3 regions of the Pseudonocardia sp. P1 genome follow, and region 2 is predicted to be linked to each of the others. Evidence: riboswitches for the same ligand, from Rfam matches in the RefSeq annotation. Region 2 holds a riboswitch; each other region holds the start of a gene.
The links. A riboswitch is a leader RNA that binds a small molecule or an ion and turns the genes downstream of it on or off. The one in region 2 is predicted to bind cobalamin.
Positions count from the first base shown of each region.

Region 1: linked by a shared signal. The riboswitch ahead of metE (5-methyltetrahydropteroyltriglutamate--homocysteine S-methyltransferase) and the one ahead of PP1_RS26770 (hypothetical protein) in region 2 are both predicted to bind cobalamin.
Region 3: linked by a shared signal. The riboswitch ahead of PP1_RS19355 (ribonucleoside-diphosphate reductase subunit alpha) and the one ahead of PP1_RS26770 (hypothetical protein) in region 2 are both predicted to bind cobalamin.

Region 1 is NZ_ADUJ02000001.1:4,156,767-4,159,025, reverse strand. It holds gene metE (5-methyltetrahydropteroyltriglutamate--homocysteine S-methyltransferase) at 1-829, opposite strand, end outside; cobalamin riboswitch at 995-1,216, opposite strand; gene mdo (NDMA-dependent methanol dehydrogenase) at 1,456-2,259, shown strand, end outside.
Region 2 is NZ_ADUJ02000001.1:5,749,098-5,751,356, forward strand. It holds gene PP1_RS26765 (chloride channel protein) at 1-1,228, shown strand, start outside; cobalamin riboswitch at 1,249-1,417, shown strand; gene PP1_RS26770 (hypothetical protein) at 1,454-1,843, shown strand; gene PP1_RS26775 (DNA polymerase IV) at 1,851-2,259, opposite strand, start outside.
Region 3 is NZ_ADUJ02000001.1:4,209,255-4,211,513, reverse strand. It holds gene PP1_RS19360 (class I SAM-dependent methyltransferase) at 1-431, opposite strand, end outside; cobalamin riboswitch at 645-915, shown strand; gene PP1_RS19355 (ribonucleoside-diphosphate reductase subunit alpha) at 1,030-2,259, shown strand, end outside.

The sequences.
Region 1 (2,259 bases), 1.6 Mb from region 2:
CCCGGCCCGCGACGAGGTCCAGGGCGAGCCCCTCGACAGCGGTCGACGCGAGCACCGGCAGCGCCCGGCCGAGCTCACCGAAGTACGACGCGACCAGGATCTTCGGTCGGCGTGGCGCCGACGCGAGCCGGTCGTACGCCTTCCGCAGCGCCGCGACCTCGGGGTCGGTGCGGTCGGCGGCGAAGGCCGGCTCGTCGAGCTGGACCCACTCGGCACCGGCGTCGGCGAGCTCGGCGAGCAGATCCCGGTAGACCTCGACGAGCGGGCCGAGCAGGTCCAGCGGCCGGAAGTCCTCCGGCGACCCCTCGGCAGGCTTGGACAGCAGCAGGAAGGTCACCGGCCCGACCAGCACCGGGCGGGTCAGGACGTCGGAGCGCAGCGCCTCCCGGAACTCGTCGAGCGCCTTGCGGCTCCCCGGGGCCAGTCGCGTCGACGGCCCGATCTCGGGGACGAGGTAGTGGTAGTTCGTGTCGAACCACTTGGTCATCTCGCAGGCCGGGGCGCCGGTGCGGCCGCGGGCCATCGCGAACAGCCGCTCCAGCGGATCCTCGATGCCGGCGAACCGTTCCGGCACGGCCCCGACGGCGAGCGCGGTGTCGAGCACGTGGTCGTAGAACGAGAACGTGTTGCCCGGGACCTGCCCCAGGCCGGCGTCGCGCAATCCGGTCCAGGTGTCCCGTCGCAGTCCGCCTGCCACGTCGTGCAGCGCCGAAGCGCCGGACCTCCCGGCCCAGAACGCCTCGGTCGCGCGCTTGAGCTCCCGGTACGGCCCGATCCGGGGGTATCCCAGAACGGTGCTTGCGGTGCCCGATTCGGACGAAGTCGTCACGGCCCTCTCTCCTCGCGAGCGCGGTGGGGGTGACCCGGGCCTCGCGGGAGGGCGACGTCACGACCGGGACGGCTCGGCCGTCCACACCGGACCCTGTCCGGCGGGCACGGCGATGCCCGGTCGTCCGCTCGGCCCTCCCTCGGGACCACGGATCGCGTGCACCGGCCGGCACACGCACCGTCGGCAGGTCTTCGGACTCGCGGGCGTCGTGCACGGGTGCACGTCCTACTGGCCGTCGCTTCCCGGGATCGCTCCCAGTGCTCATGACGGCGGTCGTTCCCACTCACCGCTGCGGGGCAGTCCCGGAGTCGCACCGGGTTCCCTCTTGCCTCGCCCGCCCGGCCCCTCCCGGGACCGCGCCGGCGAACCGTCGGCGGGACCGACCATAGATCAGGGATCCGGACGGGGCCAGGCCAGGCATTGCCGGACGGTGCTTGTTGCCATACAGTGGCAACACGCTCGCCCGCTCCCACCCGAGCTCCAGGGCGACCTATCCCTGCCCCCTCCGTTCGGAGGGGCGTCCTGCCCGGACGCCCGACGGGTAATCGCGATCACCCCTGTGCTCACGGCCACAGCCCCCCTAGCGTGCGGAATCGACCCATCCGCCTGCCTCAGAAAGGGCTGACATGCAGGTAGACGAGCTGCTCAAGCCGTTCCCCATCAAGGAGTTCCACCCGTTCCCGCGGGCACTCATGGGTCCCGGCTCCCACGAGCTGATCGGGCCGGAAGCGCTCAAGCTGGGCTTCAAGAAGACCCTGGTCATGACGTCGGGCCTGCGCGGCACCGACATCGTCCACAAGATCGTCGAGTCGATGAAGTACCACGGCCTCGAGGTCGTCGTGTACGACAAGGTCGAGTCGAACCCCAAGGACTACAACTCGATGGATGCCGTCGCGTTGTACCAGGAGAACAACTGCGACTCGTTCGTCTCCATCGGCGGCGGGTCCTCGCACGACGCCTGCAAGGGCGCCCGCATCTCGGTCGCCCACGACGGCCGCAACGTCAACGAGTTCGAGGGCTTCAACAAGTCCGAGAACCCGGCCAACCCGCCGCACATCGCGGTCTCCACCACGGCCGGCACCGGCTCGGAGACCTCGTGGGCGTACGTGATCACCGACACCACGACCGACCCGGACAACCCGCACAAGTACGTGGCGTTCGACGACGCGTCGGTCACCACCCTCGCGATCGACGACCCGGTGCTCTACTACGACTGCCCGGTCGACTACACCGCGCAGTGCGGCTTCGACGTGCTCGCGCACGCCTCCGAGCCCTACGTGTCGCGGCTGAACTTCCAGCCGTCGCTGGGCAACGCGCTGCACGCGATCAAGCTGACCTCGCAGAACCTGCGGGCGGCCGTGTGGAACGGGCAGGACCTTCCCGGCCGCGAGGGCATGATGTACGCGCAGTACATCGCGGCCCAGGCGTTC
Region 2 (2,259 bases):
CACCGGCGGCTCGGTCGGCAGGGAGGGGCCGATCGTGCAGATCGGGTCCGCGCTCGGCTCGGCGATCGGGCAGTGGCTGCGGGTGCCGTCGACCCGGCTGGTGCTGATGGTCGCCTGCGGGGCGGCGGGCGGGATCTCCGCGACGTTCGACGCGCCGATCTCCGGTGTCGTCTTCGGGCTGGAGCTGATCCTCCGGTCGTTCGGCGCGGAGGCCTTCGGTGTGCTGGTGATCAGCTCGGTGACCGCGAACGTCACCGCCGAGCTGATCGCCGGGGACCGCGCGATCCTCACGCTGCCGCACTTCGAGCTGGGCAGCGCCGCGCAGCTGCCGCTCTACGCCCTGCTCGGGCTGCTCGCCGGGCTGCTCGGCTGGGCGTTCGCGCGGATCCTCTACCGGATCGAGGACGTGTGCGACGCGGTCTGGCGCGGCCCGGAGTGGCTGCGCCCCGCGGTCGGAGGGTTGTTGCTGGGGGCGTTGCTGCTGGCCCTGCCGCAGATGTACGGCGTCGGCTACCCGGTGCTGGAGGGGGCGATCGAGGGCCGGTACGTGTTCGGGTTCCTGCTCCTGCTGGTGATCGGCAAGATCGTCGCGGCGAGCCTGACCATCGGGATCGGCGGGTCCGGCGGCGTGTTCGCGCCCTCGCTGTTCATCGGCGGGACGGCCGGGACCGCGTTCGGGGTCGCCGCCGCGGCCGCGTTCCCCGCGCTGCACCTCGACCCCGGGGCGTTCGGGCTGGTCGGGATGGCGGCGGTGTTCGCCGGGGCCGCGCACGCCCCGATCACCGCGGTGCTCATCGTGTTCGAGCTGACCGGCGACTACGCCCTGATCCTGCCGCTGATGGCGGCCGTCGTGCTCGCCACCGGGCTCTCGCACCTGGTCTCGCGGGACGACATCTACACGCTCAAGCTGCTCCGGCGCGGCATCGACCTCGCCGCCGACACCCCCACCGACGAGGCGTTGCGATGGGTGACGGTCGGCGAGGTGATGCGTCCCCTCGACCCCGCCGACGACGGCGGGGCCTCCCCGGCGGACGGGCGTCCGCAGCCGGGGGCCGGTGGGCCGCTCACCCCGGACACCCCGGTGCACGACGTCCTGGACCTGCTCGCGGCGCACCGCGGGGCCGGGCTCCCGGTGCGGGAGACACCGGACGGCCCGCTGCTGGGCACGCTCGCCGAGCACGACGTCCTCGATCATCTGCGGGGTGTGGGCTCCACCGGCCGTGGTTGACCCTCGCCCGTCCGCGTGATGGGCTCGGTGACGACGACGGTGCAGGAAGCCGGTGCGAGTCCGGCGCGGTCCCGCCACTGTCATCGGGGAGCGCGTCCCCACCCACGGTCACGGCCCACCACGGGCGGGAAGGCCGGGGGCGCGTGACGATCCGCGAGCCAGGAGACTGGCCGTCGTCGCAGGAGATCCACTGGTGAGGGCGAGGACCCTCGAGGAGGTCATGCGATGAGCGACGACGCGCGCCCGGTCCTGGTCGTGCTCGGCACCGAGCCCGACGCCGGGTCCGGCCCGGCCGGTTCCGGGGTCGACGACCTGCTCGCCGAGGCGGACACCGTCTTCACGTTCCCCCGCTGGCCCGAGTCGGTCGCGCTGTTCTACGCCGAGGCGTGGCGGGTCGAGGGGGTGTCCCCGCGCGACGCGGTGGCGCGACTCACCACCTGGGCCGGCGCCGCCCCGTCCGGCACCGCGGTGCTGCTCGTGGCGGGGGAGCCGAGCTCCGACGTCGCGCTCGGCGCCGTGCTGGACGGCCTCGAACGCTGCTGCCCGGGCCTCGACGTCCGCGTCCCCGCCGGGACCCGGGTCGCGCCCCCGCACCGGAGCCCGCTGATCGGCTGACCGGGGCTCAGGCGGGTGCCTGCCAGCTGCTGAGCGGATCGGCGCGGGTCAGGACGGGGTCGGACGCGTCGAGGGTGCGGGTGCGGCCCGGGCCGGTCAGCGCGGTCTCGAACCGGACGGTCACGCGGCCGTGCCCCGCTCCCTGGACCCAGCCGTGCCCGTGCTCGGGATGGTGGACGTCGTCGCCCGCGGCCCACGGCCGGTCCGGGTCGGGCACCCGGTCCGGACGGGTGGGGCCCGGGCCGACCGTCGGCGGTGCCGGCTCGTCGGTCGCCGTCGGCGGTGCCGGCTCGTCGGTCACCGCCGGTAGCGCCGGCTCGTCGGCCGCCGCCGGCACGGTGGTGACGACGGCGTGGCCGGCGATCGTCGCGGTACCGCCCGGGGCGCCGGGCTCCGCGGCGACCGCTCCGGCGGTG
Region 3 (2,259 bases), 1.5 Mb from region 2:
CCGCCCGGCCGCAGGGTCCCGGCGAGCTGCGCCGCGAGTGCGGGTAGGGCGCCCTCCTGCAGCCAGTGCAGTCCGGTCGCCGACACGGCGGCGTCGAACGGGCCGCCCACCTGCTCCGTCCATTCCGGGCCGGACAGGTCGGCGTCGACCCAGCGGACCCGGTCCCCGGTGGTACGGCGGGCGAGCTCGAGCATCACCGGGTCGACGTCCACGCCGACGATCTCGGCCCCGGGGAAGCGGTCCGCCGCCCGCGAGGCCAGGGACCCCGGGCCGCAGGCGAGGTCGAGCAACCGCCCCGGGCCGGCATCGAGCCCGTCGACGACGTCGAGGGCGAGCCCGAACAGGTCCTCGCGGTCGGGCACGTAGCGGGTCTGCTGGGCGTCCCACCGGGCCAGCCAGTGCCCGGCGTCGAGATCGGGGGCGACGACCACGGAACTCCTCCTGCGTAGCGGATGCACCTGTGCCCCGACGCTATTCGGCCTCCATCCACAGGGGAACCCGCCTCCGATCGCGACGACGGTCACCCGCCGGAGTGGAGTGTCGAGGCGCCCGACCGCACCGGACCTGCGACGTTCACCGCGCGTGACGAATCGGCTCGAGATCCGGACACCTAGGGGTCTCGAACTGAGCGCAGCCCTAGATGTAGTGTCCGCGGCGCTGGTGGTTCACCGGCCCGCCCGGGTCGGTGAGGCAAGAGGGAACCCGGTGCGAATCCGGGACTGCCCCGCAGCGGTGAACGGGAACGACCGCCGTCACGAGCACTGGGAGATCCTCCCGGGAAGCGACGGCCAGTAGGCCGGGCGCCTGCGGCACTCGTGAGTGGAAAAGTCGGCTCAGGCCGCGATAACCACTCACGGGCGCCGAAGGCGCCCGATACCCGTGAGTCCGAAGACCTGCCACCGGTGCGCGCACCGCCCGGTGTGCGCTGCTCCGGGGCCTCGCGGGAGGGCGCCAGGGTGCGGTGCTCCATGCCGTCTCCTCACCTCGCGCGCGGTCACGGACCGACGGCGACTCGCGAGGAGAGAGCCCGTGACCGCATCCACCGCTCCCCCTGCCTCACCGAACGGCATCGCACCGGCCGCGCTGCGCGTGATCCGGCGCGACGGTTCCGAGACGAGCTTCGACGCCTCGAAGATCTCGGTGGCGATGACCAAGGCGTTCCTGGCCGTCGAGGGCGGCGCCGGGGCGTCGTCGTCCCGGCTGCACCCGCTCGTCCAGGAGCTGACCGGCCAGGTCGTCGCGGCGCTGCACCGGCACCCGACGCCGGTCGTGCAGGTCGAGCAGATCCAGGACCAGGTCGAGCTCGCGCTCATGCGCGGCGAGCACCACAAGGTCGCCCGCTCCTACGTCCTCTACCGCGAGCAGCAGGCGCAGGCACGTGCGAGCGGCCCCGACGCCGGCGGGGCGAGCGCGACGATCCACGTCACCGGCCCGGACGGCACGCGGGCCCCGCTGGACCGCGACCGGGTCGAGACCGTGCTGGCCGAGGCCCTCGACGGGATCGACGACGTCGAGGCCGCCCCCGTGCTGGCCGAGCTGGACCGCACGGTCTACGACGGCATCACCGCCGACGAGCTCTCGCAGGCGCTTGTCATGGCGGCCCGGACGCTCGTCGAGCGGGAGCCGGACTACTCGCTCGTCGCGTCGCGGCTGCTCATGGACCGGCTGCGCGCCGAGGCGGTGTCGCACCTGTCCGGCACCCGGGAGACCCCGGACCAGGCCACGATGGCCCGGGACTACGCGTCCTACACGAAGGACTACCTGCGGCACGCGATCGCGATCGGCCTGGTCGACGCCGAGCTGGCCACCTTCGACCTGGACCGGGTCACGGCGGCGCTGCACCCCGAGCGCGACCTGCAGATCGGCTTCCTCGGCCTCCAGACCCTGTACGACCGGTACTTCCTGCACGAGCACGGCACCCGGTTCGAGCTGCCCCAGGCGTTCTTCCTGCGGGTCGCGATGGGACTGGCCGTCCGCGAGGTCGACCGCGAGGCCCGCGCGATCGAGTTCTACGAGCTGCTGTCGAGCTTCGACTTCATGGCCTCCACCCCGACGCTGTTCAACTCCGGCACGACCCGGCCGCAGCTGTCGTCGTGCTTCCTCACCACCGTCGACGACGACCTCGACTCGATCTTCGGCGGCTACCGCAACAACGCGCTCCTCGCGAAGTACTCCGGCGGGCTGGGCAACGACTGGACCCCGGTCCGTGGCCTCGGCGCGCACATCCGCGGCACCAACGGTGTCTCGCAGGGCGTCGTG